DNA from 3 places in the Mesorhizobium sp. AA22 genome. Region 1 is predicted to be linked to each of the others. Evidence: predicted binding sites of a transcription regulator. Region 1 holds the regulator's gene; each other region holds the start of a gene.
What was found. The regulator LexA, encoded in region 1, represses DNA repair genes until DNA is damaged. The targets are predictions, from matches to a motif close to TGTTCNNNNTGTGTTCNG.
Positions count from the first base shown of each region.

Region 2: a site for LexA is predicted at 5,166-5,183, ahead of parE (DNA topoisomerase IV subunit B). Genes of this name have one in related genera too.
Region 3: a site for LexA is predicted at 6,223-6,240, ahead of dinB (DNA polymerase IV). Genes of this name have one in related genera too.

Region 1 is NZ_CP048406.1:3,742,569-3,752,800, forward strand. It holds partial or broken gene A9K68_RS18065 (ComEC/Rec2 family competence protein) at 9-2,464, shown strand; gene lexA (transcriptional repressor LexA) at 2,458-3,195, opposite strand; gene glp (gephyrin-like molybdotransferase Glp) at 3,300-4,505, opposite strand; gene moaC (cyclic pyranopterin monophosphate synthase MoaC) at 4,505-5,002, opposite strand; gene trpC (indole-3-glycerol phosphate synthase TrpC) at 5,069-5,920, opposite strand; gene trpD (anthranilate phosphoribosyltransferase) at 5,925-6,935, opposite strand; gene A9K68_RS18095 (SurA N-terminal domain-containing protein) at 6,932-8,824, opposite strand; gene tpiA (triose-phosphate isomerase) at 8,970-9,737, shown strand; gene secG (preprotein translocase subunit SecG) at 9,918-10,232, shown strand, end outside.
Region 2 is NZ_CP048406.1:3,541,134-3,551,365, reverse strand. It holds gene A9K68_RS17185 (hypothetical protein) at 1-300, opposite strand, end outside; glycine riboswitch at 465-551, shown strand; gene gcvT (glycine cleavage system aminomethyltransferase GcvT) at 700-1,818, shown strand; gene gcvH (glycine cleavage system protein GcvH) at 1,824-2,192, shown strand; gene gcvP (aminomethyl-transferring glycine dehydrogenase) at 2,209-5,019, shown strand; gene parE (DNA topoisomerase IV subunit B) at 5,254-7,305, shown strand; gene A9K68_RS17160 (DUF2336 domain-containing protein) at 7,460-8,581, opposite strand; gene A9K68_RS17155 (MaoC family dehydratase) at 8,819-9,271, shown strand; gene A9K68_RS17150 (CoA ester lyase) at 9,275-10,156, shown strand; gene A9K68_RS17145 (MFS transporter) at 10,218-10,232, opposite strand, start outside.
Region 3 is NZ_CP048406.1:1,815,114-1,825,345, reverse strand. It holds gene epmA (EF-P lysine aminoacylase EpmA) at 1-534, opposite strand, end outside; gene efp (elongation factor P) at 664-1,230, shown strand; gene A9K68_RS08955 (hypothetical protein) at 1,835-2,101, opposite strand; gene A9K68_RS08950 (DUF6456 domain-containing protein) at 2,237-2,845, opposite strand; gene A9K68_RS08945 (hypothetical protein) at 2,931-3,320, opposite strand; gene A9K68_RS08940 (hypothetical protein) at 3,394-3,696, opposite strand; gene A9K68_RS08935 (helix-turn-helix transcriptional regulator) at 3,771-4,475, shown strand; gene A9K68_RS08930 (hypothetical protein) at 4,536-4,838, opposite strand; gene A9K68_RS08925 (hypothetical protein) at 5,004-5,423, shown strand; gene A9K68_RS08920 (GNAT family N-acetyltransferase) at 5,506-5,964, shown strand; gene dinB (DNA polymerase IV) at 6,298-7,539, shown strand; gene A9K68_RS08910 (FAD-dependent oxidoreductase) at 7,641-9,191, opposite strand; gene A9K68_RS08905 (DUF2182 domain-containing protein) at 9,285-10,163, opposite strand; gene A9K68_RS08900 (DUF1326 domain-containing protein) at 10,172-10,232, opposite strand, start outside.

The sequences.
Region 1 (10,232 bases):
CAGACCCGATGGCTGGACCAGGCCGGGGCGTGGACGAGAGCGAGGGCGCGATCGCAAGCGTCAGCGAACGATCGCTGTTTGCCGACGTTCCTCATGCCGAGCCGCTACCCGCTTTGCTGCCTGCATCGCACCCGGTTGCCCAGCCTCTTTCGCCGGACCGCTCCGCGCCAATACCGGCTCCACAACCGGGGCCCGTCATTCGTTTCCGCCGACAGCTCAGCCATCTTTCACCATCCGGTATCCGCAACAGCGTGGCCTCGGCAGCCGGCCTGGAACTCGACCGCGGCGTCGCCTTCCTGCTGGTGCCGGTTTTTCTGGCGTGCGGGGTGATCGTCTATTTTTCGCTTACTGTCGAACCGGACTTTCCGCAGCCCATTGCCGTCGTGGTCCTCACGGCATTGTGTGCGGCTGTCACCCGCTCATGGCGCAAGACGCATCTGTGCTTCATGGCAGCGTTGCTGTGCGCACTCGGTGTTCTCGCCGCCAAGGTTGAAACCTGGCGCGCGGGAACGCAGATGCTCGGTTCGGAAATCCAGACCCAGCTCACCGGCCGTGTCGTTAGGCTCGATCAGATGGCGAACGGCCGGATCAGGCTGACCATCGACGTGATGTCGACCGCCCGGCCGACACTGCGTTATGCACCGGGACGTGTCAGGGTTTCGGCACGCAAAATTCCCGCTGAGATGACTGCAGGCTCGGTGGCAACCGGTTATGTGCGGCTTTTGCCTCCGACTGGCCCAGTTAGGCCGGACAGTTATGACTTCTCCTTTGACAGCTATTTCGCCGGTATCGGTGCCAGTGGCTTTTTCCTCGGCGATCCGAAGATCGTCGTTTCCGAGGATGTGCCGTTCGCCGCGCGCCTTTCTTCCTCGATCGAAAAGGCGCGCGAAAACATTGCCGACCATATCAGGGACAGCATTGGTGGCGCCGAGGGGGAGATTGCCGCCGCACTGATCATCGGCGTGCGTGCCGGCATTCCCGAAGAGATAAACGAATCGATGCGGCGCACCGGCATCTACCACATCATCTCGATTTCCGGCCTGCACATGGCGCTTGTCGCCGGCACGATTATGGGATTGCTGCGCGGCGCCTTTGCGCTGTTTCCCGATTTTTCGTCACGCCGGCCGGTCAAGAAATATGCGGCTGCTGCCGCACTCCTTTCCATCGCTGCCTATCTCATTTTTTCCGGTATCGTGGTCGCGGCTGAACGCAGCTTCATCATGCTGGCGGTAATGCTTGTCGCCGTGCTGTTCGACCGAGCGGCACTTACCATGCGCAATCTGACGATTTCTGCCATCGCCGTCATCGTCGTGGCGCCGCACGAGGTGGTCGGCCCAAGCTTCCAGATGTCCTTCGCCGCGACTGCTGCTCTCGTGGGCGCCTATGCCGGCTGGTCCGACTATCGTGCCGACAGGGCCACGGCGCCGCCACAGCGACGGTCGCCGGTCGCTTTCGTCACGCGAAAACTCGCAGCTGGGACAGGTACCATCGCAATGACCTCCATCATTGCCGGCAGCGCCACTGCGCTCTTCGCCATCTGGCACTTCCAGCGCGTATCGCCGCTTAGCCTGTTCGCCAATCTGGCGGTCATGCCAATCGTCACGGTCGTCATGTTCCTGGCCGTCCTCAGCGCTCTGGCAATGCCTTTCGGCTTCGACGGACCTTTCCTCTACATGATGGGCAAGGGACTGACGGCCATGATCGCAATATCGGGATGGATTTCCGAGCGGTCGCCGGTCGATGCAGTCGGGCTGATCTCGTTGCAGTCGGTTCTGCTGGTGACGGTCGCCCTGGTCATCGCTACGATGGCGACGACATGGTTGCGGCTTGCGGCACTTCCCTTTGCGCTCGCCGGCCTGCTGACGATTTCCGACACGCGCGCCCCCGATGTGCTGATTTCGGAAGATGCGCATCTGGTGGCGCTGCCGATCGGCGGCGGCGAACTTGCCGTCAACCGGGTGCGTTCGAACGAATTCACCACCGACAACTGGAAACATGCGCTGGTTTCAGCGACCATTGTCGAGCCGGAGACATTCGAAAAAGGAGACGTGCGGTTCGACATCGCCGACCCGGCCGACCTGCCGCCTGGAGCGCCCTTCTACTGCACTGCCGGCCTGTGCCTCGCCCGGCACCCGTCCGGCGCGATCATCGCACTCGCCGACGACCGCAAAACCGCACGGCCAGCCTGTGCCTTGCGGATTTGATCGTCATCGACGATGCCACAGCCTATTATAATCCCTGCCGCAATCCGCTGGTTCTCGTCGTCACCAAACGGCAGCTCGCTCGCATGGGCAGTGCCGCCGTCTTCTTCGATCCGCTATCAGCGACGACGCGCGCAGAAATCCGTTTTGCCGTCAGACAGCCATATAGGCCCTGGCACGAGCAGCGGAGATTTTCGCGCGAGGCGAGGGGCTTGCCGCCATACCGCAGGGCCGAGAAACCCAAGAAGCCTGCCGCTCAGTAACGCCGGATCAGTCCGACGAGCTTGCCTTGCACCTTGACCCGGTCCGGCCCGAAGATGCGCGTCTCATAGGCCGGATTGGCGGCTTCCAGTGCAATCGAGGCGCCCTTGCGGCGGAACCGCTTCAGCGTCGCTTCCTCCTCGTCGACCAAGGCAACGATGATCTCGCCAGGCTGGGCGGTGTCGGCGTTGCGGATGATGACCGTGTCGCCGTCGAAAATGCCGGCCTCGATCATCGAATCACCCTTGACCTCCAGTGCGTAGTGCGTGCCGCCGGTGATCATGTCCGGTGGTACCGAGATCGAATGCGTCTGGTGCTGGATGGCGTCGATCGGCACACCGGCAGCGATGCGGCCCATCACCGGTATGGAGATGGTGGCAACGACGTCGTCGTCATTGCCGGCCGCGGGCAGGCGCGAAGGCGCCGGTTTGATCTGTCGTCCGAGGCTGCCCTGCCCAAGGCTGCCCTGAATGACGCTTGGCGAGAATTTGCGCGCCGCATTGAGGCCGGGCGCGATCGAATCGGGCAGGCGCAGCACCTCCAGCGCGCGGGCCCGGTTGGGCAGGCGGCGAATGAAACCGCGCTCCTCCAGCGCCGTGATCAGCCGATGGATTCCCGACTTCGAGGCGAGGTCGAGCGCTTCCTTCATCTCGTCGAACGAGGGCGGAATGCCGCTTTCCTTCAGCCGCTCGTGGATGAACATCAGCAGTTCATGTTGTTTGCGTGTCAGCATCGCGACCCCCAACAGAATCAGAAAAACAAAACCAGAACAAACACTATCTGTTCCAGTTGTGTTCCGCAACCGTTTAAAGTTCAATGAATGTGTTGACGTTTTGTTCAGCGTAGCATCAGCACGCTGCATGCGGCGCCCGTCGCGGCTGGGGGAGCGAATGGCTCGCGCACAATCAGCCCGTTGGCGTCGGCCAGCATTTTGAGCATCGAGGAATCCTGGACGCCGAACGGGGTCGCCAGTGGCGTGCCGGCTTCTTCCTTCACCACCGCGCGTACATAGTCCTGCCTGAGATCGTTGGCCGGCATGGTGGCGCCGAGCCGCGCCTGACGCATGTCCTGCCGGAAGGCGCGGCCGCCGAGCCGCGCAAGCAGCGGCTTCAGAAAGAGCTGCGTGCAGACCAGGCTCGCCACCGGATTGCCAGGCAGGCCGATGCAGCGGGTGTCGCCCAGCCGCCCGAACATCAACGGCTTGCCGGGCCGCATGGCGATTTTCCAGAAATCGAGCGTCATGCCTTCACCGGTCAGCACGTCATGGACCAGGTCATGGTCGCCGACCGAGGCGCCGCCCAGCGTGACAATGACATCGGCGCCTGCGTCGACCGCTTGTTTCACCAGCGTGGCGATCGCCTCCTTGCGGTCGGGGGCGATGCCGAGATCGAGCGCGCTGGCGCCGACCGAGCGGGCCGCGGCGGCGACGCCATAGGCATTGGACGAGATGATCTGGTCGGGGCCAAGGTCGCTGCCCGGCGGCAGCAATTCGTCGCCGGTGGCGATGATGGCGATCAGCGGCCGTTTCACCACGCTGACCTGCGGGTGGTTGGCCGAAGCCGCCAGCGACAATGCCGCCGGATCAAGCGGGCGGCCTTTCTCCAGCAGGACGTCGCCCTTCGAGAAATCGAGCCCGAGGCGGCGGATGTTGCGGCCTTCAACCGTCGACGCGGTCACTTCGACGCTGCCGCCGCCGAGATCCCTGGCATTCTCCTGGATAACGATGGTGTCGGCGCCTGCAGGAAGCGGCGCGCCGGTGAAGATGCGCACGGCCTGCGCCCGGCCGACTGTTCCGGCAAAGCCGCGTCCGGCCGGCGCCATGCCGATCACCGAAAGTCTTGCAGGCACGGACGCGACGTCCTCGGCCCGCACGGCATAGCCGTCCATGGCGGACGCGTTGAACGGCGGCTGGGTGCGGAGCGCCAGAAGCGGCTCCGCCAGCACGCGGTCGGCGGCGTCCATCAGGGCGACGCATTCAGCCTGCAAGGGCGCAGCATCCTCAAGCAGGCGCTCGAGCGCCTCGGCGACCGGAAGCAGTGCCATTATTGGCCTGCCCCCTTGGCGTCCGCCTTGTAGTCGCCGGATTTGCCGCCGGTCTTTTCCACCAGCCTGATGCCCGAGATCACCATGGCGCGGTCAACCGCCTTGGCCATGTCATAGATGGTCAGGCAGGCGACCGAGACGGCGGTCAGCGCTTCCATCTCGACGCCGGTCTTACCTGCGACGCGGGCCAGCGCCGTGACCTTCAGGCCTGGCAGCGTCGCGTCCGGTTCGATGTCAACGGATATCTTGGTCAACAGCAGCGGATGGCAGAGCGGGATCAGCTCATGCGTCCTCTTGGCCGCCATGATGCCGGCGATGCGCCCCGTGCCCAGCACGTCGCCCTTCTTGGCATCGCCGTCGAGAATCATCTTCAGCGTTTCGGGCCGCATCGCGACAAGACCTTCGGCGATTGCCGTGCGCGTCGTCTCCGCCTTGTCGCCGACATCGACCATATTGGCTTCGCCTTTCGGGCCAAGATGGGTGAGGGCGGCCGTCATCGTCAGTCAGTCTTAGAGCGACGTGCGTCCGTTTGGACGCGCAAAGTACGCTCTAGCACTTTGAATCTATGCATCGTGCTCTCCGAAAATCGATTCCGATTTTCGGGCCGATGCAATGGCGGGAACCTTGCCCGTCAAAAGCAGGCGCGTCGCAGTGGCCACATTCTGTTGCCGCATCAAGCTCTCGCCGACGAGGAACGTATCGATGTCGCTCAGTTCCAGCCTGCGGCAGTCTTCGTGCGAGAAAATACCGCTCTCGCTGACCAGCAGGCGGTCTGCCGGCACCATCTTCGCGAGCCGCTCCGAGGTCTCGATGCTGGTTTCGAACGTCCGGAGATTGCGGTTGTTGATGCCGATCAGCCGCGACGACAGTTTCAGCGCGCGTTCCGTCTCGGCCTCGTCATGCACTTCGACCAGTGCGTCCATGCCGAGTTCGAACGCTGTCGTTTCGAGTTCGCTGGCCACGGCGTCATCGACGCTCGCCATGATGATCAGGATGGCATCCGCGCCCCACGCACGGGCTTCGAACACCTGATACGGCTCGAACAGAAAATCCTTCCGCAAAGCGGGCAATGTCACGGCGTTGCGCGCATCGGTGAGGAATTCAGGCGCGCCCTGGAAGGACGGCGCGTCGGTCAGCACCGAAAGGCAGGCAGCACCACCTTTCGCATAGGCCCTGGCCAATGCCGGCGGATCGAAATCGGCGCGGATCAGGCCCTTGGACGGGCTCGCCTTCTTGATCTCGGCGATCAGCGCGAAGCTGCCGGATTTGCGCTTGGCTTCAAGAGCCGAGAGAAAGCCGCGCGCTGCATCGGTGTCCTTCGCCCGCGCCTTGATCTCGGCAAGCGGCACGCGCGCCTTCGCCGCAGCGATCTCGTCGCGCTTGTAGGCTTCGATCTTGCGCAGGATATCAGACACGGCTCTATCCATTCGAAATCTCGACCAGCCGGTCGAGCACTTTCAGCGACCGGCCGCTGTCGATGGATTGCGCTGCCGTCGCCATGCCGTCGGCAAGCGTCGTCGCCTTGCCCGCCACCACCAGTCCGGCGCCGGCGTTCATCAGCACTGTATCACGAAAGGCGCCGGCAGCGCCGCCCAGCATATCGCGCAGCGCCTGGGCGTTGTAGGCGGCGTCGCCGCCGCGCAACTCGTCCTTGGTGTGCCGCTTCAGCCCGACCGCTTCCGGGGTCAGTGAAAAGCTGCGGATTTCGCCGCCGACCAGTTCGGCCACTTGGGTCTCACCGGTGGTGGTGATCTCGTCATAGCCGTCGCCATGGGCGACCCAGGCGTGGTCGGCGCCCAGCGCCTTCAGCGTCTCGGCCACCGGCATGATCCATTCAGGCAAGAAGACGCCGACCATCTGCCGGCTCACACTGGCCGGATTGGAGAGCGGGCCAAGCAGGTTGAAGATGGTGCGGGTGCCGAGCTCGACGCGGATCGGGCCGACATGCTTCATCGCCGGATGATGCGCCGGCGCGAACATGAAGCCGACGCCTGTGTCGTGGATACAGCGGCCGATCGTTTCCGGCGGGATATCGATCTTGACGCCGAGCGCGGTCAGCACGTCGGCGGCGCCGGTCTGCGAGGATAGTCCGCGATTGCCGTGCTTGGCCACCGGCACGCCGCAGGCGGCGATGACGAAGGCGGATGCGGTCGATATGTTGACGCTGTGCGAATTGTCGCCGCCGGTGCCGACGATGTCGATCGCGTCAGCGGGCGCGTCGACGCGCAGCATCTTGGCGCGCATGGTGGCGACGGCGCCGGAAATCTCGCTCACCGTCTCGCCGCGCACGCGCAGCGCCATCAGGAAGCCGCCGATCTGGCCGGGCGTAGCGTCGCCCGACATGATGATGTCGAAGGCCTCGCGCGCCTCCTCGAAGGAAAGGGAGTTGCCGGTCGCGACCTTGGCGATATGGGTCTTGAGCGCGCTCATCTGGTCAGGGCTTGGGCAACGGCGGTTTGATCGATGCGAACGTCGTACTGCGTCTGCAGCTGCGCCACCAGCTGGTCGAGCAGGTCGTCGGACATGCCGGCGGTGAACGATTTCTGCGCGTCGTCCGGCACCGAGCTGGCGTCGGCTCCGGCAGGTTCGAAGACTTCGGCGATCTTGAACAGGATCTGTCCGTCGCCGGTGGGCGAAGGGATCAATCCGGTCCCGCCTTCGCCTTCGCCGAACATCGCAGCCGCCCCTTCCTTGCCGAAATCGACGTCGTCCGCCTCGCGCTTGACGCCGCGCTTGGTCTGCTTCTCAAGCTTGAGCTCGCTCGCGATCACGTCGAGCGTGGCGCCGGCCTTGAGACGCTTTTCGAGCTCGTCCGCTTTTGCAGTGAGCCGCTTGGTCGTTTCCGCCGCCGTCCAGTCGGCTACCGCCTTCTGTCGGACTTCATCCAGCGTGCGGTCGCGGGCCGGCGTGATCGACTCCACCTCGTAGAACACGAAGCCGTTGTCGGCGGTGGTGAGGTCGGGATTCTCGGTGCCCGGTTCGGCGTCGAACACCGCCTTGATGAGTTCCGGCGATTCCGGCAGGTCCTTGACGATGGTGCCGTCCGGCCTCAGGCCGGTGCGATCGATCGCGTCGATGGTGACGACCTTCAGCTTCAGTTTTTCGGCCGCTTGCTTGAGCGTGCTGCCCGAAGCGCGGATATCTTCGTAATTGTCGTGCACATCCAACAGAATGCGGCTTGCCTCGCCCAGCGCCAGATCCCTGCGGATATCTGCGGACACTTCGGCCAGCGGCTTCACCACTTCGGGCTTGATGTCGGTGACGCGCAGCAGCACCGGACCGAAGGCGCCCTGAACGACCGGACTTACTTCGTTGACATTAAGCGCAAACGCCGCATCCGCCACTGCCTTGTCGGCGATCTTGTCCTTGGACAGCGTGCCGAGCAGCGTGTCGGCTTGCGTCTTGCCCTCGGCGACGACGATCTTGTCGAAGGTAGCGCCGGTCTTGAGTGAATCGAGCGCGGCCTTCGCGGCATCAGGCGTTTTGAACACGAGCTGTTCGATGGTGCGCGTTTCGGGCGTGGTGTAGCGCCCCTTGTTCTTGTTGTAGTCGTCGCTGACCTGTTGGTCGGTCACGGCACTCGGATCCATGATGTCTTGCGGCTCGAGCCTGACATAGGAGAATTTTCGGTATTCGGGCGCCGCATAGGTCTTCTTGCTTTCCTCGAAATAGGCCGAAAGCGCAGTGTCGGATGGCGCTTCAATCGGCTCGACCAGCGATTTCGGCAAGGTCACATACTCGATGGTGCGGTCTTCGCCACGATAGAGCGCGACTGCCTTCAAGAAAGTATCCGGAGCCTTGAGGCCGTCCGAAACCGCGTCGACAATCTGCTGGCGCACAGCCACCTGGGCGCGATTCCTCAGATAGTCTTCCGGCCGCATGCCGACCTGTTGCAGTATGTATTCGAACGTCCTCCGGTCGAAGGTGCCGCCAGGACCCTTGAAAGCTGGGTCTTCATGCGTGAGTTGGGCCAGCCGGTCCTTGGACAACCCAAGCCCGAGCTTGCGCGCCTGCTCATCGAGGACTGCACCCGACACGAGTTGCGCCAGCACCTGGTTATCGAGGCCGAGCGCCGTCGCCTGCTCGCGGCTGATGCGCTGGCCGAATTGCTGCGACATCACGCTGATCTGGCGATCATAGGCGAGGCGATACTCGTTGATTGACACTTTGGTGCCTCCGGCCGTGATAACGGCATCGTGGCCCGCAAAACCACCGACCATCTGGCCGGAAATGCCCCAGACGGCAAAGCTCAACACCAACAATATCAGCAGCGCCTTCGCGACCCAGGTCCCGGCCGCGTTTCTCAAGATACTAAGCATGGTCACTTCCGATTTTTGGCGCATTTTCGCATGCGCCGAGTTTGAAACAAGCGCAATAGCGTCCTTCCGGCCCACTGTCGATTGCTTTGTGGGCTGAGTTTGGTAGTGAGGACGCAGCCGAATATTGCCCGGAGAAGCAAATCCCATGACGCTAGGAATCCGCCCGCTGGTCGCAGGCAACTGGAAAATGAACGGCACCAGCGCCTCGCTCAACGAACTCAGGATGATCGGCAACGGCTTCATGAGCGGGCTCGATGCGGAGACCGAAGCGCTGGTCTGTGTTCCGGCGACGCTACTCGCGCACGCCGCAGAGATTTTGTCGCGCACGCCGGTCCGGGCCGGGGGCGAGGATTGCCACACGAAGGAGAGCGGCGCCCATACCGGCTGCATTTCGGCCGAGATGCTGAAGGATGCGGGCGCTAGCTACGTCATCGTCGGCCATTCCGAACGTCGCGCCGATCACTATGAGGACGACGCCATTGTTCAGGCCAAGGCGTCCGCCGCGTGGCGCGCCGGGCTGATAGCCATCATCTGCATCGGCGAGACGAGAGCCGAGCGCGAGGCGGGCGCGACGCTCGATGTGCTGTCGCGCCAGGTCGCCGGCTCGGTGCCGCCCAACGCCACGGCGTCGAACACCGTTATAGCCTATGAGCCGGTATGGGCGATCGGCACAGGACTGACGCCGACCGCCGCCGACGTTGCTGAGGCGCATGCGCATATTCGCGAAAAACTGTCGGAAAAGCTTGGCAGCGCGGCGGCGAAGATGCGCATCCTCTATGGCGGCTCGGTCAAGCCGTCGAACGCGGTCGAACTGCTCGGCGTGAAAAATGTCGACGGCGCGCTGGTCGGCGGCGCCAGTCTGAAAGCGGCGGACTTTCTCGGTATCGCCGAAGCCTATCGAAATATCTCGTAGCATCGAAAGGCTATCGGGGCACTTTGGATAGGCTGTGCCGCAGCGGGAAATCGTTGCAAAGGGCGCACTGCTTCCCATATTCCGGCCACGGGCTTGGAAATGCCATCAAAGCATTGTATTGACCCGCCTCCAAATCACCGGCCGTATCCGCGGCCGCGCAAGGCTTTGCCAGGGTAAGCTATGGAAACCGTTCTGATCGTCGTCCACCTCATGGTCGTGCTCGCTCTTGTCGGCGTGGTGCTGCTGCAGCGCTCCGAAGGCGGCGGCCTCGGCATTGGCGGCGGCTCGGGCTTCATGACCGCGCGCGGCGCGGCCAACGCGCTGACGCGGGCGACGGCGATCCTGGCGGCGGCTTTCTTCGCCACCTCGCTGACATTGTCGATCGTCGCGCGTTATGGCGAGAAGCCAATCGATATTCTCGATCGTGTGCCTGTGACTAACGGCGGGGGCGGCGTGCTCAACCAGTTGCCTGGCACCACGGCGCCGACACCACCT
Region 2 (10,232 bases), 200 kb from region 1:
ATCGACCATGCCGTCGCGCGAAATCGCTCGGACCAGCCAGTCGGCATTGTCCTGCGAGATATAGCCCGCCGGCTTTTCCTGATGAACGATGAAGTCGGTCACAGCTTCGACGAAAAAAACAGGCCATTGCGCGCATTTGTCCTTGGCCATTGCGTCGAGCGCAAACAGCGCCTCGGCCTCGCCTCGCGTCACCACGCCGTCGCCAAACACCTCGCGGCGCAGCATGACCACGTCTTCCGCTGTGATCCAATTTTTCGAGGTCAGCCCGGCCACCGGCGCGCTCATCGTTAATTGGCCCATTTCGTTCCCCGTCCGAACGTCGTCTGGACCCAATATATCGGGAGTTCGTTGAGAAACCGGCAAACCGCGTGGTTAGCGAAGACTTGTCGGTAAGGTGTCGCTGGGAGGTGACAAGGTGTCGCCCGCAGGCTATGGATGGCGAGTCGAGGGCTCAAATTGAGTCCTACCTGTTTGCGGGAGAGAGCAGCGAGAGCTGCCGCCGAAGGGGAAATCGCCCGAAATCTCTCAGGCAAAAGAACCGTAGACGGGAAAGACACTCTGGAAAGTCGGGGCTTGCCCCCGCGCCGAAGGTGTAAGCGCTGCCGACAGAGTTACGGGGCGCGAGTCTCTCAGGCTTCAGACAGAGGGGCACGGACTGGTCGCCACTCGCGGCCGATTGCGTGCGACTCTGGAGACGACATGACGGGCGACGACACCAAACACCTTCCCCTCCAAGACCTGCACGCGGCCGCCCGTGCGCGCTTTGGCGCGTTCGCCGGCTGGTCGATGCCGCTGACCTATCCGGCCGGCGTGATGAAGGAGCACCTTCATACCCGCGAGCATGCCGGCCTGTTCGACATCTCGCACATGAAGCTGTTCGAGATCAGTGGCTCGGGCGCTGAACCACTGCTCAATCGTGCCTGCCCGTTCGACGCCGGCGCGCTTGAAGTTTCCCAGTCCAAATACACGTTCTTTCTCAATGAAGCCGCCGGCATCCTCGACGATCTGATCGTCACCAGGCTCGGCCAGCAACGCTTCATGGTCGTCGCCAACGCCGGCAATGCCGAAGCCGACGAAAAGCACCTTCGTGGGCTTGCCCTGGATGTTGAGGCAAAGGGGGATTTTGATGCCAAGATCGATGCACTCGACCGCGTCTTCCTGGCGGTCCAGGGGCCTGAAGCCTGGGCCGCCCTGTCCCGCGCCGGCATCGAGACCGGCTCGCTGCTGTTCATGCACGGCTTTGAGCCCCGCGAAAACTGGTTCATGAGCCGGTCGGGCTATACCGGTGAAGACGGTTTCGAGATCGGCCTGCCCGAAGCGGATGCGCGAAATCTCGTCGCCAAGCTGCTCGAGGACGAGCGCGTGATGTGGGTTGGGTTGGCCGCCCGGGACAGCCTGCGGCTCGAAGCAGGGCTGTGCCTGCACGGGCTGGACATCACGGCTGAGATCGACCCGGCCAGCGCCGTGCTGATGTGGGCGATCCCAAAGGAGGTTCGCGCCTCTGGCGCTTTCATCGGCGCCGACGCATTGCGTTCAATCCTGGAGCGCGGCCCGGCGCAGAAACGCGTCGGACTGAAGCCGGAAGGCCGCCAGCCGGTGCGCACCGGCGCTGCCCTTTTCAACACCGACGGCAATCCCGCCGGCCACGTCACCTCCGGCGGCTTCGGCCCCTCGGCCGCCCATCCGGTTGCCATGGGTTACGTGCAGACGTCGCTGGCCAAACCTGGCGCAAAACTCTTCGCCGACGTTCGCGGGACCAAAATCCCGGTCGATATCAGTCCCCTGCCCTTCACGCCCCATCGCTACCGCAAAGGATGAACTTCATGGCAAAAACCTATTTCACCGAAGATCACGAATGGCTCCGCGTCGAAGGCGGTATCGCCACCGTCGGCATCACCGACTACGCGCAGGAGCAACTCGGCGATCTCGTCTTCGTCGAATTGCCGGAGCTTGGGAAAAAGCTGGCCAAGGGCGATACGGCCGTCGTGGTCGAATCCGTCAAGGCGGCATCGGACGTCTATGCACCGGTCGACGGCGAGATCACCGAGGCCAACACCTCGCTGTCGTCGGACCCGTCTTTGGTCAATTCGGCGGCGACCAGCGACGGCTGGTTGTGGAAGATGAGGCTGGCCGATGAAAGCCAACTCGAAGGTCTCCTGGATGAGACCGCCTACAAAGCCCATATTGGTTGATAGCAGGACCAGGAAGATGACCGCAGCACCCTACGCCTTCTCGGCCCGCCATATTGGCCCCGGCCTCAATGACGTCAGAGCCATGCTGGCGACGATCGGCGTTCCCTCAGTCGAGACGCTGATCAGCCAGGCTGTGCCGAGATCGATCCGGCTCGACCGGCCGCTGGCTTTGCCGGCCCCGGCGAGCGAAGCGGAGGCGCTGGCCGAGCTTTCGGCGACGATGGCCAAAAATACCGTGTCGAAGAGCTTTATCGGTGCCGGTTACCACGGCGTCCACGTGCCGCCGGTCATCCAGCGCAATCTGTTCGAGAACCCGGCCTGGTATACGGCTTACACTCCCTACCAGGCTGAGATCAGCCAGGGCCGGCTCGAAATGCTGTTCAATTTCCAGACCTTGGTCACTGAGCTGACCGGCCTGCCGGTGGCGTCGGCCTCGCTGCTCGACGAGGCGACGGCGGTGGCCGAGGCGGTCGGCATTGCGTTGCGCCATCATCGCGACAAGCGGACCAAGGTGGCGCTTGCCGGCACGCCGCACCCGCAGACGCTCGACGTCGTGCGCACCCGCGCTGAGCCCCTCGGCATCGAGGTCGACGGCGACACGATCGACGACAACACCGCCGCTCTGCTGGTCTCCTGGCCTGATACGTTTGGCGTCTATGGCGACCACAAGGCGGTGATCGAGAAGGCCCGCGCCACCGGCGCGCTGGTCGTTTTCATTGCCGATCCGCTCGGCCTGACGCTGACCGACGCGCCGGCTACGCTTGGCGCCGACATCGCCGTCGGCCCGATGCAGCGCTTTGGCGTGCCGATGGGCTTTGGCGGGCCGCACGCCGCCTATTGCGCTGTTTCCGACAGGCTGACGCGGTTGATGCCCGGCCGCCTTGTCGGCCAGTCCACTGACAGCAAGGGCCGCCCGGGCTACCGTCTCGCCTTGCAGACGCGCGAACAGCACATCCGCCGCGACAAGGCGACCTCCAACATCTGCACCGCGCAGGCGCTGCTCGCCAACATGGCGACGGCCTATGCGATCTGGCATGGCCCTGCCGGGCTGCAGGCGATTGCCGGCCGAATCCATTCCTTGGCCAACCGGCTGGCGACCGGTCTCACCGCGTCAGCAATTTCGGTGCTTGGCGCAAGCCGCTTCGACACGGTGACGGTGGAAGTGAAAGGCAGAGCCGGCGCGATCGCCGCCGCTGCTGAAAAGACCGGCCGATTGCTGCGCGTCATCGACGCCGACCACATCAGCATCAGCTTCGACGAGACCTCGACCGATGCCGATCTGGACGCCATTGCAGCACTGTTCGGCGCCAAGGCAGGCGCTGCTGGCACCAGCACCACTCCGGGCAAGCCACGCGGTAAGGCGTTTCTCAGCCAGCCGGTCTTCCACGAAAACCACTCGGAAACGGAGATGATGCGCTTCTTGCGCCGGCTGGCCGACAAGGACCTGGCGCTCGACCGCGCCATGATCCCGCTCGGCTCCTGCACGATGAAGCTCAACGCCGCCGCCGAGATGATGCCGGTGAGCTGGCCAAGCGTCGCCAATCTGCATCCATTCGCGCCGGCCGGGCATTCGGCAGGCTATCGCGCGATGGTGGGCGAACTGGAAGGCTGGCTGTCGGAGATCACTGGCTTCGATGCGGTCAGCCTGCAGCCCAATGCCGGCAGCCAGGGAGAGTATGCCGGGCTGCTCGCCATTCGCGGCTATCACCGCTCGCGCGGCGAAGGCCACCGCACCGTCTGCCTGATCCCGTCATCCGCGCATGGCACCAATCCGGCGAGTGCGGCGATGGCCGGCATGAGCGTCGTCGTCGTGCGCTGCACCGAGGATGGCAATATCGATATGGACGATATGAGTGCCAAAGCCAATGAGCATTCCAAGAATCTCGCCGCGCTTATGTTCACCTATCCCTCGACGCATGGCGTATACGAGGAAGGCGCGCGCCACCTCTGCGCCCTCATTCACGAGCATGGCGCCCAGGTCTATTTCGACGGCGCCAACCTCAACGCCTTGGTCGGCCTCGCTCGCCCCGGCGACATCGGCGCCGATGTCTGCCACATGAACCTGCACAAGACCTTCTGCATCCCGCATGGCGGCGGCGGTCCCGGCGTCGGCCCGATCGGCGTCAAGGCGCATCTGAGACCTTATCTGCCCGGCCACGTCACCGAAGGCTCGGGCCATGCCGTGTCGGCCGCACCGTTCGGCAGCGCTTCGATCCTGCCGATCACCTGGATGTATATCCGCATGATGGGCGCTTCCGGCCTCAAGCAGGCGACCGAGACGGCGATCGTTTCCGCCAACTACGTGGCGACGCGGCTCGCGCCGCACTTCCCGCTCCTCTACAAGGGCAGGCACGATCGCATCGCCCATGAGTGCATCCTCGACACCCGCGTGCTGAAGGAGAGCTCCGGCATCAGCGTCGACGATATCGCCAAGCGGCTGATCGATTATGGTTTCCATGCGCCGACCATGTCGTTTCCGGTGGCCGGCACGCTAATGGTCGAGCCGACCGAGTCCGAGCCCAAGAGCGAACTCGATCGCTTCTGCGAGGCGATGATCGCGATATCAGGCGAGGCAGCCAAGGTGGCAAAAGGCGAATGGCCCTTGGCCGACAATCCGCTGGTCAATGCGCCGCATACCGCGGCCGAGGCGCTGGCCGGCCAGTGGACCCATCCCTATTCGCGCCTGGAGGCGGCCTATCCCGCCGGTGATGCCGACACATCAGCCAAATACTGGCCGCCGGTGTCGCGCATCGACAATGTCGCCGGCGACCGCAACCTAGTCTGCTCCTGCCCGCCGCTGTCAGAATATCTGGGGGCGGCGGAATAGAACCAGCCGATTGCGACGCAGACTGCCTCCTCATTTCCCGCGCATACGCAATGAGGGTGGCTGATGCGGCAAACCTCTGAAGGCCGGAGTTTCGACCCATTTCCGCCGCTTGGTTGCCGGATGGTTTTGCAGTAAGAGCCCTATCCTCGAACGTAACAGGAACCTCCGTCGCCTGCCCGCAAAAAGCGTGGCAGTATCGGATGGTGATTCGCAGCATCGCAATCCAGGACCAGCATGGACGACAACAACGATCTTTTCGGCACTATGGACAAGCAGTCGCAACCGGTTCGCGCCACCGCTCGCCCGGCCGACCCGCTGGTGCAGGCGGCGAAGCGCCCGGCATCCCGCGACGGCAGCGAGAGCTACAGCGCCGCCGACATCGAGGTTCTGGAAGGGCTGGAGCCGGTGCGGCGGCGGCCCGGAATGTATATCGGCGGCACCGACGACAAGGCTATGCACCATTTGTTCGCCGAGGTCATCGACAATTCGATGGACGAGGCGGTCGCCGGCCACGCGACCTTCATCGATGTCGAGCTTTCGGCCGATGGATATCTGGCGGTGACCGACAATGGCCGTGGTATCCCGGTCGATCCGCATCCGAAATTCAAGAAGCCGGCGCTCGAAGTCATCATGACGACGCTGCATTCGGGCGGGAAGTTCGACAGCAAGGTCTACGAAACCTCGGGCGGCCTGCACGGCGTCGGCGTCTCCGTCGTCAACGCACTGTCGGACCATCTCGAGGTCGAGGTCGCGCGCGGGCGCCAGCTCTATCGCCAGCGATTTTCGCGCGGCGTTCCGGTGACCGGCCTGGAGCAACTCGGCGAGGTGCATAACCGGCGCGGCACCAGGATACGCTTCCATCCCGACGAGCAGATCTTCGGCAAGGGTGCGGCATTCGAGCCGGCGCGGCTCTACCGCATGACGCGCTCGAAGGCCTATCTGTTCGGCGGCGTCGAGATCCGCTGGACCTGCGATCCGTCGCTGATCAAGGAGAAGGACACGACGCCGGCTAAGGCCGAGTTCCATTTTCCCGGTGGCCTCAAGGACTATCTGAAAGCCTCGCTCGGCGACGAATTCCAGGTCACCCGCGAAATTTTTGCCGGCAAAAGCGACAGGCAAGGCGGCCACGGTTCGCTCGAATGGGCGGTGACCTGGTTCGGCGGCGACGGGTTCCTCAATTCCTACTGCAACACCATTCCGACCGGCGAAGGCGGCACGCACGAGGCCGGCTTCCGCAACGTCTTGACGCGCGGCTTGCGTGCCTATGCCGATCTGGTCGGCAACAAGCGTGCTTCGATCGTCACGTCGGAGGACGTCATGATCTCAGCGGCAGGCATGCTGTCGGTGTTCATCCGCGAGCCGGAATTCGTCGGTCAGACCAAGGACAGGCTGGCCACGATCGAAGCAATCAGGATCGTCGAGACCGCCATCCGCGACCCCTTCGATCACTGGCTGGCCGATAATCCGCAGGAAGCTTCGAAGCTGCTCGAATGGGTGATCGCGCGTGCCGACGAGCGGGTGCGCCGGCGCCAGGAAAAGGAAGTCTCGCGCAAGAGCGCGGTGCGCAAGCTGCGGCTGCCCGGCAAGCTCGCCGACTGCACGCAGAATGCCGCGGCCGGCGCAGAACTCTTCATCGTCGAGGGCGATTCGGCCGGCGGCTCGGCGAAACAGGCGCGCGACCGCGCCAGCCAGGCGGTGCTGCCGCTGCGCGGCAAAATCCTCAACGTCGCCAGCGCCGGCAACGACAAACTTGCCGGCAACCAGCAGATTTCCGACCTGATCCAGGCGCTTGGCTGTGGCACACGCTCGAAGTACCGCGACCAGGATCTGCGCTACGACCGGGTCATCATCATGACAGATGCCGACGTCGACGGCGCCCATATCGCTTCGTTGCTGATCACCTTCTTCTATCAGGAGATGCCGAGCCTGGTCCGCGGCGGCCATCTCTATCTGGCGGTGCCACCGCTCTACTCGATCCGGCAAGGCGGCAAGGTCGCCTATGCCCGCGACGATGCGCACAAGGACGAACTACTGCGCACCGAGTTCACCGGGCGCGGCAAGGTCGAAATCGGCCGCTTCAAGGGGTTGGGCGAAATGATGGCCGCCCAGCTCAAGGAAACCACCATGGACCCGAGAAAGCGCACGCTGCTCAGGGTCGATGTTATCGAGGCCGAGGCGGCGACCAAGGATGCGGTCGACGCGCTGATGGGCACCAAGCCGGAAGCCCGCTTCCGCTTCATCCAGGAACGCGCGGAATTCGCCGAGACCGAAGTGCTGGATATCTGAGCGTCTTCTGCTCGGCGAACGGCGACCGTCGCTGTTGCAAGGCAGAATGCTGCTGGCATCACCGAGCGAAGCGAGGCGGCCGACACCTCGCAAATCGCAGCCTCTCTGCGGATTATCGCCGCGATCGAGGATTTCCCGGATTTTTCGCGAAGGTCTAAGCCGCAGCGATCGCCAGCGCATGGCCGCGCGCGTTTTCGCGCAGCGCATCGAGATGGATCGATTTGACCAATCCGGCGAGATCGCCTTCGGCGGACTGCCCGCCCAGTTCCTGCAGCATCAGCCAGCTGACTTCCTGGACGCCGGCCAGGCGCTTGCCATTGGCGACCTCGCGCCAGATCTTCAGCGCGCGCAGGATGATCCCATGCGTAGCCGTGGCAAGGCCGGCGCTGCGGAACAGCGCCTGCAGCGCCACGTCATGCCCGCCGACCAGCAGCGCCCTCACCCGTTGTTCGGATTGCTGGCTGAGCGCGACCAGCGCCGAGCCGAAGAAGTCGACCTTGCCATGCGCGATGGTACGAATGATGAAGCTTGCTGTCAGGTCGCCGCGCAGGCGCAGATGCTCGATGAGCGCCGCATGTTCTTCCTGGCGCGTGCCTTCGATCAGCGTCATGGAAGCTTTGACGCAGGCGTCGCGCATGACGCGCTCGGTTCTGGCACGGCCCATCAGCGCCACCACCAGCGGCGAACCTTTGAGCGTTTCACCAAGTTTTATCAGCAGCATATGCCGGCAGTCGGCAGGCAGGCGCGCATCGGAAATCAGCGCTTCGCGCACCGAAGGCAGATGGCCATGGCGTTCGGCGATACGGCGGAAGCTGAGCGAAGCGATGTCGGCGCCGCTGTTGGCGAGAAGCGTGGCGCAGGCTTCCGGCTCGCCGATTTCGGCGATCGCCGCGGCAACCGCCATGGAGACGCGCGCACGATCGGCGATCAGTTTCTGCGTCGCCTTTTGGCCACCCGCAACGCGGTCGATCAGATCGGCATCGGTGAGCAGCGGCGAACGTGCCAGCACCAGGCTTGCAACTTCCGGTTGATCTGACGCCAGCGCGCTGATGATATGCAGCGGCGCGTGATGGCTCATCGACAGCGATTCTGCAATCGCCAGCCGCACTTTCGACGAGGCATCGTCGAGCAGCAGCGTCAGCGCGGCCTCCGCCGCGCAGCGGTCCTCGAAAGGCAGATCGGCATTGATGTAGGCGCGAGCCAGAGCGCCTGCCGCAGCGGCGCGCTCCGAAACCTTGGCCGTGTAGATCCATTTCAGGAAATGCGAAACAACCATGCCGTCCGCTACGCCCCTAACCCGAGTCCGTTCCCGCCCCAGTGAAGACCGTAGGCAGAAATGGTTTACGAACGGTTCACCATGTTTGTTAACTGGCTTGCGAGCGCGGTATGCAGCGCCTATCAACCCCTTAGAGGGGCGTACAGAAGTACGCTCTAACACTTTGAATCTTCGCATCGTGCTTTCCGAACATCGATTCCGATCTTCAGGCCGATGCGGCAGCCGAGGAGATCGAGCATGGCCGGGCTTTATCTGGAAGAGTTCGTCGTCGGCCATGTCTTCCGGCACACGCTGCGGAAAACCGTCACCGAAAGCGACAACATGCTGTTTTCGGTAATGACGCTGAACCCGCAACCGCTGCACATCGATTTCGACTTCGCCGCCAAAAGTGAATGGGGCAAGCCGCTGGTCAATTCGCTGTTCACGCTGGGCCTGATGATCGGCATTTCGGTGAACGACATCACCGTCGGCACCACCATCGCCAATCTCGGCATGAAGGAGACGGTGTTTCCGCATCCAGTCTTCCACGGCGACACGATCCGCGTCGAGACGACGGTGATGTCGGTGCGCGACTCCAGGTCGAAACCGGATCGCGGCATCGTCGAGTTCGAGCACCGCGCCTACAACCAGAACGACGTGCTCGTCGCCAAATGCACGAGGCAGGCAATGATGATGAAGAAGGCGGCCTGACCGATGCGCTCGCTGCTGTTCGTTCCAGGCGATTCCGAAAAGAAGCTGGAAAAGGCGTTTGGCGCCGGCGCCGACGTGGTCATCGTCGATCTCGAGGATTCGGTCGCGCCACAAAACAAGGTTTTGGCTCGCGACGTCGCCGCACGCTCCATCACCGGACACAGGCATCAAACCAGATCCGCAATCTATGTCCGCATCAACGATCTCTCGACCGACCTGACCGATGACGATCTGGCGGCACTCGTGCCAGTGAAACCCCACGGCATCATGCTGCCGAAGTCGAACAGCGGCCAGGATGTCCAGCATCTCTCGGCCAAGCTGAGGGTGCACGAGGCCGAAAACGGCCTGCCGGATGGCGCGATAAAAATCCTGCCGATCATCACCGAAACAGCTGCCGGCGTGCTGGCGGCTGCGACCTACGCCAACGCAAGTGTGCGGCTTGTCGGCGTGACCTGGGGTGCGGAAGATCTGTCGGCAGCAATCGGTGCGCGCACGGCGCGCGACGAGATTGCCCGCTACACCGATGTGTTCCGCTTCGCCCGTACCATGACCATCCTCGCCGCGGGTGCTGCGGAAGTCGCGGCGATCGACACGGTTTTTCCGCACTTTCGCGACATGGCCGGCTTCGAGGCGGAATGCGCCGAAGCAGAGCGCGACGGCTTCACCGGCAAGATGGCGATCCATCCGGCGCAAGTGCCGGTCATCAACGCCGCCTTCACGCCGTCGGCCGAGGCGGTGAAACACTCCCTGGCGATCGTTCAGGCTTTCGAGGCGGCTGGAAATCCCGGCGTCGTCGGCATCGATGGCAAGATGTACGACCGGCCGCATCTCAAGCTGGCAGAGCGGCTTCTGGCGCGAGCCAGAGCGGCAGGGATTCCGGCCTAGAGCGGGCTTTCTGCGGGATATGCCAAATTTGGGGTGTCCTATAACTCGCCGGCAGCAGAGGTCATTCGGGTAACTT
Region 3 (10,232 bases), 1.9 Mb from region 1:
GATGCCGGCATAGCGCGCAAAAGCCTCGGCGACGCTCAACCGTTCCGGCTCGGCGAACGGATCGGCCTCGCGGCCGCGAAAGGAGAAACGCTTTGTGCCGGCCCGCTCGGCGGCCAGCGCGACAAGCCCGGCGCAATCCTCCATCAGGCGCTCATAGGTTTCATCAGCCCGGTACCATTCGAGCATTGTGAAGGACGGATGGTGCAAGGGGCCGCGCTCGCGGTTGCGATAGACGGCGCTCAGGCTGAAGATGCGCTTCTCGCCGGCGGTGAGCAGCTTCTTGCAGGCGAATTCCGGCGATGTGTGCAAATAGAGCGGCTGATGCTGCCCGTCGGGGCCGATCGCATCGGTGGCGAAGGCCGACAGATGCGCCTCGTTGCCGGGCGAGATTTGCAGCGCCGCCGTCTCCACCTCGACGAAGTCGCGGCGGGCAAACCAGTCGCGCAGGGCCGCAGTGATGGCATTGCGCAGGATCAGCCGCGGCCGGCGGTCGGCGTGAACATCAGGCGTCCACCAGGGCGAGGCGGCGGTCATGACAGAAGGATTCGCATCGAGGACTGGCGATTGCAGCCAAGATGCGCTAGGCCGCACCGGACGGCTCCCGCAGCCGATTTGCGCCAGTCGGCGCTCCCAGGCCAGTCAACACTCTTAGGAATGAAGCCCGTGAAGGTCATCGCCAGTTCCCTACGCAGAGGCAATGTCGTCGAAAAGGACGGCAAGCTCTATGTGATCCTCTTTGCCGAAAACATCCATCCCGGCAAGGGCACGCCGGTGACCCAGCTCGACATGCGCCGCATCTCCGATGGAGTGAAGGTTTCGGAGCGCTACCGCACCACCGAGCAGGTCGAGCGCGCCTATGTCGAGGAGCGCGAGCACACCTTCCTCTACCGCGATGGCGAGGGCTTTCATTTCATGAACCCGGAGAGCTACGACCAGGTCGCGGTGTCAGAAAGCGTGGTCGGCGAGATGGCGCCCTATCTCACGGAAGGCATGGCGGTGCAGATCTCGCAGCACAACGGCATTGCCATCTCGCTGGTGCTGCCGCAGCGCGCCACTTTCGAGGTGGTCGAGACCGAGCCGGTGACCAAGGGCCAGACGGCATCCTCGTCCTACAAGCCGGCGACGCTGTCCAACGGCGTGCGCACGCTGGTACCGCCGCACATCAGCGCCGGCACCCGCGTGGTGGTCATGACGGCCGACGGCGCGTACGTGGAACGCGCGAAGGATTGAGAGGTTGGGCAATGCGCGTCCAAGATGACGCTGTCGCTATGGGCGCCCCTGACGAAATTTGGCGCCAGGCGGGCGACAGGCGTCGCGTGCTGGAAGCCGACTGGACGCGCGGCGGCTAGTAGCGGGAGCAAATCGCGTACACAGCTGCCAGATATGTGAGTGCAATCGTGACGTAGGAGACCGCGAGTTCAGCCACGATCGAGGAGATTTGAAGCAGCGTCACCTGAAAACCCTTTGTTAACTCTAACTCGCTAATACGCCTTAATCCTGTCTCTTAACAGCCCCAACGTATATGGTGAGCGCTCGCTACGGCGCCTGATCGTCGCAAAATGCTGACGTAGAGGCGCAACCCACGATTGCCCCGTACCACGATGCGGGCCGGGAAGAGCCTTCTTCACTGGACAGTGTAGCGGGGATTCAGCCAAGGATAAGACCCGCTATCAGAACCGTAAGGATCATCGACAGCGGAACGGCAAGAAGGCAGCACGCCTCCAAAGTGTTGATTTGCCAAGAGTTCATCGGGCGCTTCCCAGTTGGATTCCTGTCTAAACGGGCAAACCGGGACGGCAGTTCCACGAAAGATCTCCGGCGTCATCCACGCCGCTCATCGTGCCGATCGGCGCCAACCCTCATTCCCGGTCATCCAGCGAGCGCGCGCCAGATGCGTCGCCCAAGCCCGGAATGCCCGTTCCGGCTCCTGGTTCGGATCAATGTGCAGAACGGTGTAGGCGACCTCACGCCAATCGGCCCCGTCCGCCGAAGCATCGAGCAGCCGGATGTAAGTCAGCATGCAGTGCTCGTCATAGGCGGTCAGCACCGAAGACGTCGGCGCCACGTCTGCGAAATGAGGGTCTAGCGGTGGCTTTGGCATTGCGATCTACCAGCAATGGCGCACCGTAACAGGCCGTCGAGAAGCCCGCGCCCTTCAATTGGAGGACGCCGGCGATCGAGGTTCGCCTCTAGCCTGATCACCCATTGGTTCGACGTCCCGCCGTCCGTTCGCGCCCTACCCCCGCGGCCGCCGCATCAGCATCATCCCGTAATGCACCGCCAACAAATCCAGCCCAACCTTGAGCAGCTTAGACACAACGTCCCGCGGCTCGCCCGTCTGTTCGGCGAGGCACTTCACCGTTTCGCCATGGCAGCAGACTTTTTGCACCACGCCCGACACCTCCCAATGCGAAAGCGCGCTGGTGGCGTCGGCATAGGCGCGGCCGGCCGACAGGATGCGGTCGGCAACGCCGCCGCCGATGCGGCCGCCGTCGACGCGCTCGGTCAGCGCCATCGGCTTGACGCCGTCCTGGGCCGAGACGCGAAAATCCTCGCGGTAGCGCATACCCGCCTCGCGCTGCTGGCGCGACAGCGAGGTGATGCCGGTCAGCGGGTCGACGTTGCGCACCCGCACGATGCCGCCGGTCGAGGTGTGGCCGTCATTGGAAACCTCATAAATGCGCCTCGCCTCCAGCGTGCCGGTCGCCAGCCGCTTGCGGCCGAAGGCGTCGTCCTTCAGTGCGAAATTATGACCGACCTCCTTGCGGATGCGCACCTGCTCGGCCTCGCCCTTTGCCAGTTTGGGCGCCTTCGGCGCCTTGACCTTGGCGGTCTTCTTGCTCATGGACAGTCTCCTCGTTTGATTGGCTGCCTTCGCAGAACCTGGGGTCCTCGCCCCACGTAGCGGGGCGAGGAACGCAAGACCCAGTTCACGCCGCATCCGCCAGAGCCGTAGGGCGATGGTCGCAGAAGCGCGCCGCGTGATAGGCGCAGTAGCTTTTCAGCGGCCGCGTGCGCAGGCCGCAGCACAGCATGTCCAGTGCCGGCCGGCTGCCGGGCGCGTCGTTCTCGGGATCTTCCTCCAGCGTCAGATCGAGCGGTGCGCGGCAGCGGTTGAACAGGCAGTCGATGAAGCGCATGGCCGCGACGTGCGGCTGGCGCCCGGCGGCAACGGGGCGCGGCGCCGGCAGCTTGAAGGACTCGCCGTCGGGCCCGTGGATCTCGCGCACGGTCTGGCGCTGCGGCAGCCAGACCGGCGGCGCCAGCCTGGCCGGCGTGCGGGCGATGCTTTGCAATTCTGTGTCGGTACAGGCGGGCATGGTGTTCTTCCATTGAAAGGGTTGCGTAGATGCCGAAGCTGCCCCTCTCCCCGTTCACAGGGGAGAAGGGAGATCACCACCGGCGGCCAAGCTTCGCCTCGGCCGCCTCGCGGGTGGCGCCGGAAACCGCCCTGCCCGTGCGCCGGTCGAAGACAATGACCGTGCCATCCTCGGTGCGGATGCGCGAAAGGCCGGCGCGGCACTCGCGTAAGTTCGTGGCCGGAGCCGTGAGGGGAACGGCTCCGGCCGTTCCGGTCGCCTGCGATGACGGCAGGGCGACCGGAGCCGAGGCGCTGGCCTCGGGTTTCGTCCCGGCCGGGGAGGAGGACAGCCGGGACGGATGGGAAAACGAGATGGGGCAACGAGGCTTGTGCATGGCTGCATATAAGCATAACTCGAATAATTATGCAAGGCATTCTTTCATGGACGAAACCGATTCTTATGTTTCAGATGGCCGCCATGGCGAAAACCTCATTGTCGATCAAGGTCGGAGCGGCGATCCGCAAGGCGCGCAAGCAGCGTGGCCTGGTGATGCGCCACATTGCCGAGCACAACGACACCGATGTCGCCGCCGTCGGCAATTGGGAAACCGGCCGCAACCTGCCAAAAACCGAGAACCTTTTGAAGACCGCCGCCTTCCTGCGCGTCGACCCGGTGGCGCTCGGCAAGGGCGAGGTCGTCTTCCTCGACGACGCCGACAATGTCGCCGACGCAGAGATCGTCACCGACGCCGCCCCTTTGCCCGCCGGCCCTATGGACATCGAGCTTCTGGGTGCTGCGGTTGGCGGCGACGACGGCGACTTCACCTTCAACGGCGAGGTCGCCGGCTACGTCCAGCGCCCGCCCGGCATCGCCCATCTGCGCAAGGTGTTTGCGCTGCATGTGCTCTCCGACTCGATGGTGCCGCGCTACGAGCCCGGCGAGATGCTTTATTGCGGCGGCCGCGACGCCGTGCCAGGCGACCATGTGGTGATCGAGATGTTCCCCGAAGAAAACGAACGCAACGGCAAGGCCTTCATCAAGAAGCTTGTCAAGCGCACCGCTGCCGAGCTGGTCGTCGAGCAGTACAATCCGCCGAAGACGCTGACCTTCAACCGCTACGCGATCAAGGCCGTCTTCCGCGTCATCCCGCTCAAGGAACTGCTGGGGTATTAGGGGTGGCGGGTTCGCGCGCTCGCTTCTCCCCCTGTCGGAGAAGGTGGATCGGCGCGCCACTCAAGCCCGCCTGGATCTCTCCAGCGGAACCTCGCGCTCGCTGAGCATCCGCGCCTCGGCGCGGCGCCGCTGCTGCTCGTCGACGAATGCCGCCTGGATCACGACCGCTGCGCCCGGCAGGCCATCGGCGCGGCAGGCCGAGCAAATGAGGCGCCCCGAAAGGGACGCCAGCGGCGTCTGCGCAGTTACCCCGAAGCGCCTGAGCTCAGCCGGCTTCCACCATCTGTTGCGGCCGCAATCGATACACTCGACCGCAATCGAGACAACCTCGGCGAGCGTCGCTTCCTTGCCCGGCAATGCCATTGTTCCTGATGCCTCATGTTCCTGTTTTGTTCGCAACATTATGGGTTTTTTCCGAAGAGTCGAGTCGGATCTGCCCAACCCTGCGTAAAAGTTTAACTTGCGCATATTTTAGAGTTATGCTTGTGTACGATATACCGATGATTAGTTAGCGCCGTGGACGTACGCATGGGCGGAAGACCGGGCACCCGTCGCGGCCGCTCAGCCAAGGGAACCAGGATGGACGCCCTCTCCGCTCAATTCGCCCGTGATTGCGGCTATACCGGCGACAGCCCGGCCATGCTGGCAGCCTTCGCCGCCATCCGCCTCGACGGCATAGGCAAGGCCCGCCTGGGCCATGACCAGCGCAAGGCGGTGGTCGACCGGCTGAAGCACGGCGAGGCCTTGTTCCTGGCGGCGATCCGCCCGGCGCAGTCGGCCGAGGAGGCGCTCGAGGACGCCGCCCGCTTCATTGCGCTGTTCCGCAACATGCCGCGCTGGCGCCAGGAAAGACGCGGCGCCGATCTCGCCCGCGCCAGGCAGCAGCGGCTCCTGGCGCGCTTCTTCCGCCGCTATGGCCACCGCCTCTGGGCACGGCAGGCCGCGTAAGCCGGAGGTCGTCGACGCCATCGGCCGCGAATGGCTGGACCGCACTTGCCGTCGCCAAGCCCGCGCCGTATGTCGTCCCTCGATGAGCGAAATTGATTTCCGTCGCGCGCAAGCGCCCGATCTGCCGGCGATTGTCGCATTGCTAGCCGACGATGCGCTTGGCGCTGGTCGGGAAGACGCGTCGACGCCGCTCGCCCCCTCATATCTCGATGCCTTCAGGGCAATCGATGCCGATCTCAACCAGCTGCTGGCGGTGGCCGTCGAAGCCGGGCAAGTGGTTGGATCCCTACAGCTCAGCTTCATTCCGGGCATTTCGAGGAAAGGCGCCTGGCGCGGGCAAATCGAAGGCGTTCGCGTTGCCCGGCACCGCCGGTCCGGCGGCGTCGGCAAACGCATGATCGAATGGGCGGTTGAAGAGTGCCGCTCGCGCAACTGCAGCTTCGTTCAGCTCACGACCGACAAGAGTCGACAAGAGTCGCACGCTTTCTACGAGCGCCTCGGTTTCATCGCCAGCCATCTCGGCTACAAGATGGGGTTGTAGCGCTCGATCGGCTGATTGCCGAGTCGGCGCCGCCCCTCATCCGCCTGCCGGCACCTTCTCCCCGCATGGTGACGGGGCGAAGGGGGCTGTCCGCAACATCGGCAGTTCCTGCAACGTTGGTGATTAGCGAAACCATCGACGAGAGCGTCCTGCTCCCGTCCCTACAGGGAGAAGTGCCTAGCAGCGATGAGGGCCAGCGCAAACCTGAAGCGATTGTCTTCCACCTGCCGTCCACGCTCCTTGACAATCCACGTACAATGTTCTCTCTATGTTCCAAACCAAACCACCCTCGAGACAATGCGGCGTTCGAACCTCCGCGGGCGAACGGGCCGGATGGAAGCCAACATCCTCCACGCTGATCTGGACGCCTTTTATGCCTCGGTCGAACAATTGCTCGACCCGGCCCTGCGCGGCAAGCCGATCGCCGTCGGCGGCGGCGTCGTGCTGGCCGCGTCCTACGAGGCCAAGGCCTTCGGCGTACGTGGCGGCATGCCGGGGCGGCGGGCGCGGGAACTGTGCCCCGGTCTGATTTTCGGCGGCGGTCATTTCAAGGATTACCAGCGGCTGGGCGATGCGGCCATCAAAGTGCTTGGCGATTTCACGCCGGTGGTCGAGCGGATTTCCATCGACGAGGCCTTCGCAGACGTCACCGGCTGCACCCGTCTGTTCGGCCCGCCGGCCGAGATCGCCACAACCATCCGCCGCCGCGTGCGCGCCGAACTCGGCCTGCCGATCTCGGTTGGCGTGGCGCGCACCAAGCATCTGGCCAAGATCGCCTCGCAAGTGGCCAAGCCCGACGGGCTGGTGGTGGTCGATCCGCGCCACGAGCTCGAGTTCCTGCACGATCTGCCGGTTGAGCTGATGTGGGGCGTCGGTCCGGTCACCAGGGAGCGGCTGGCCGGCATCGGCGTCAACACCATCGGCGAGCTGGCGAAGACCAACGATGGGTCGCTGGAGCGCCTGCTCGGCCCGGCGGCGGGCGAAAAGCTCAACGCGCTGGCCTGGAACCGCGATCCGCGCAAGCTCGAGACGCAGCGCCGGGCGCGATCGGCCGGCGCGCAGTCGGCGCTCGGCAGGAAACCGGCCGAGGAGGAAGTCTTCGTGCCGACCCTGCTGCATCTGGCCGACAGGGTCGCCACCAGGCTGCGGGCGAAATCGCGGCCCGGCCGTACGGTGACGGTCCGTGTCCGCTTCGCCGACCTGCGCTCGGTGACGCGCTCGATCACGCTCGATCAGCCGATTTCGGCAACCGCGATGCTGGCCGAGATCGCCGAGGCGCTGGTGCGCAAGGTGATTGTCGATCATCCGCACGAAAAGACCATTTCGCTGCTGGCGATCGCCGTCTCGCATCTGGAAAAGCAGCCGGGCCTACAGCTGGAACTGCCGCTCGGCCTCGATGACGACCGCCGCCGCCCCGGCACAAGGAAGGGCGTGGCGCGCTGGACCGCCGACCGCGCCGTCGATAAGATCCGCGACCGCTTCGGCTGGGAGGCGGTCGGCTATGCCTCGGTCGCGCTCGGACTGTCGCGGTCGATTCCCGATGCCTTTCGCGAGCTGGCCGAAAAGGAGTTGTGAGCCGGTTTGGCCGGACCGATGCGATGCAGAAATTCCACTTCGCGCCCTCTTGAGCGTTCGCCATTGGCGCCTCGCAGGACCACTTGAGCGGAAGCGCCCAGTCAGGCGAGGCGAATATTCGTCTCGAAGAGGGCGTCAAGCGAAGCCAGGGGCGACACGGCCGGTCCGTTCAAAGCCGTGCCGTCGATAGCAAAATGCGAGCCGTGGCAGGGGCAGTCCCAGCAGCGCTCGAGGGAATTCCAATGGACATGGCAGCCGATATGCGTGCATGCGGCCGAGCGCTTGTAGAGCGTGCCGTCGTCATCGCGAAACGCGGCGATTTTGGTGAGCCCTTCGCGGACGATGGCACCTTCTCCCGGTCGCAGCTTGTCGACGGAATCGATTTCGCCAGGCGCGATATACTCGGCAAAACTCTTGAGCGCTGTCGCATTCTCCGACAGATAATCGCCGATCGCGCCTGCCGTCTTGCGAGACGGCTCGTAAAGATCGCGCCAGCGGCTTTCCCCCTTCAGAATCAGGTCGGAAATCAACAGGCCGGCGACGACGCCATGGGTAATGCCCTGGCCGGAATCCCCAGTCGCCACAAAGACGCGGCGGTTGCCAGGATTGCGGCCGATGAACCCCGCATAATCGACGGTCTCCATCACCTGCCCGGACCACCGGTTGGTTTCCACGCCGACATCGGGCACCAGCCTTTTGGTCCAGGCCGCCAGGGCCGCGAAGCGATCACCGGCATCATCGGCCTGCCCTGTTTTGTGGTCTTCACCTCCGACGATCAGGAAGTCGGTCCGATCTTCGCCAGGCTGAAGCCGAACGTAGTGGTAAGGGTCTTCAGTATCCCAATACAGGGCATCCCGTATGGTATCGCGCGCGATCTCGAACGACATCGCGTAGGTCCGATACGGCGCTTGCTTGGTATGGAGGGCGACCCGATCGTTGATCGGCGAGTTGGTGGCGACAACGGCCGATTTGGCGGACACGGTAAAGCCTGAAACCGTGGTTGCGCGCACGCCGCGGTCAGTCTCCTCGACCTTTTCGACAACGGTATCGGCATAAAGCGCGCCGCCGCGCGAGCGGATGCCTACCGCCAGCCCGCGGAGATATTTGAGCGGGTGGAAGGTCGCCTGGTTGGCGTATCGAAGGGCCTGCGCATCCGAAAAGCCTGCAAACGGCACACCCTTGGTCTTCTCGACGTCGACACCGATTTTCAGACCGGCGTCCAGCTGGCGCTTGATGTCGGATTGCTGCCTGCCGGAAGCCGGAAAGAGAAAGCCGTCGAGGCGTCGGAAATCGCACGCGATACTCTCGCTCTCCTGGATTGATTGGATACGGTCGATAGCGGCCGACTGGCTTTGGTAATACATCCGCGCCAGCTCCTCACCGCGCAATTTGGTCAGTTCCGAAAAGTAGTCGTCGCAAATGGATGACAGGTGCGCGGTAGTGCGAGCCGTCATGCCGCTTCCGATCCGGCCGCGATCGAGGACCGCCACCTTTTGCCCGGCGACGGCCAGTTCGTACGCGACCGACAGTCCGGCAATTCCAGACCCGACGACCACGACATCGACCTGTTCGCTCTGCCCGAGCGCGACCGCGTCGGGCGCTACTTCGGTCGCCGCCCAGAGGGATACAGTCCTTTCGTCGCTGACATTCATTGGCGGAACCTCCCATCCCAACATTCGGGTAAACGGATGCGAGGAGTCAAAGTTCCTCACGCCATTGAATGCCGACATAGGCCGCCCTGGTCGTCAGACCAAAAGCGTTGCGCTGCCCCAGGCGATCAGTGCGATGCCGGCTGCCCGGCCAACCCACTGGCCGGCAGGAAACAGCTTTTCAGCCAGCACCAGAATAGCGAGCCCGGCAACCCACACCAGATTCATGATGCCGCCCACGAACAACAACGCCATCAGCATCCAGCAGCATCCGACACAAAACGCCCCGTGCAACGCGCCCAAACGCAGCGCGCCGACTGCGTGGGGACGCCAGTGTCGGGCAAGAAACGCGGTCGGTGCCCGGCAATGCGACAGGCAGGCGTTCTTGAGCGGCGAGAGCTGATACAGGCCCGCGGCGATCAGGACGATGCCGGAAAGCCAGCGGCTCTGCGAACTCATCATCGTTGCGGAAACGAACGCCTCGCGTTCGAGCAGCCAATGCAACGCGGTGGCCACGACGGCAAACCCCAGCCAAACCAGGAGGTAGCCTGCCATAAATACGCCGGTGGGCGCGAGCTTGTCCTGGATCTGACCCTGTGCGAGCGCATGGCGATGCACGCGCGCATAGAGCAGAATAGTTGGCGCCGCACTCGGGGACATCATGGCAACCATCATGACCCACCACATGGCGATCATCAGTGCCCAGATCGCCGGCCCCCAGGCCCGCGGTTCGGCTGCCATGGTCATCGCGCTCATGTCCATGCCGGGCATATCCATCCCAGACATATCGGAGGTCAGGTCGGCAGTTTGCTGGTGGGGGAATAGCGCGAGCCTCGTCATCTCCCACGCATTCATGCCGAGCCCTGCACCCGCGACGATATAAAGCCAGGCCAGCAGGCACAGCGTTACCACGCCCGCAATCGTGATGACGCGGTCGCGTCTGAGCAGCCGTTCCAGCGGCGACCCGCCGTCCATGTGGCGCCTCAGGCCCGCACCACCCCGTGATTGTTGAGATGCAGCCGGGCGAACTGGCCGTAACTGTCC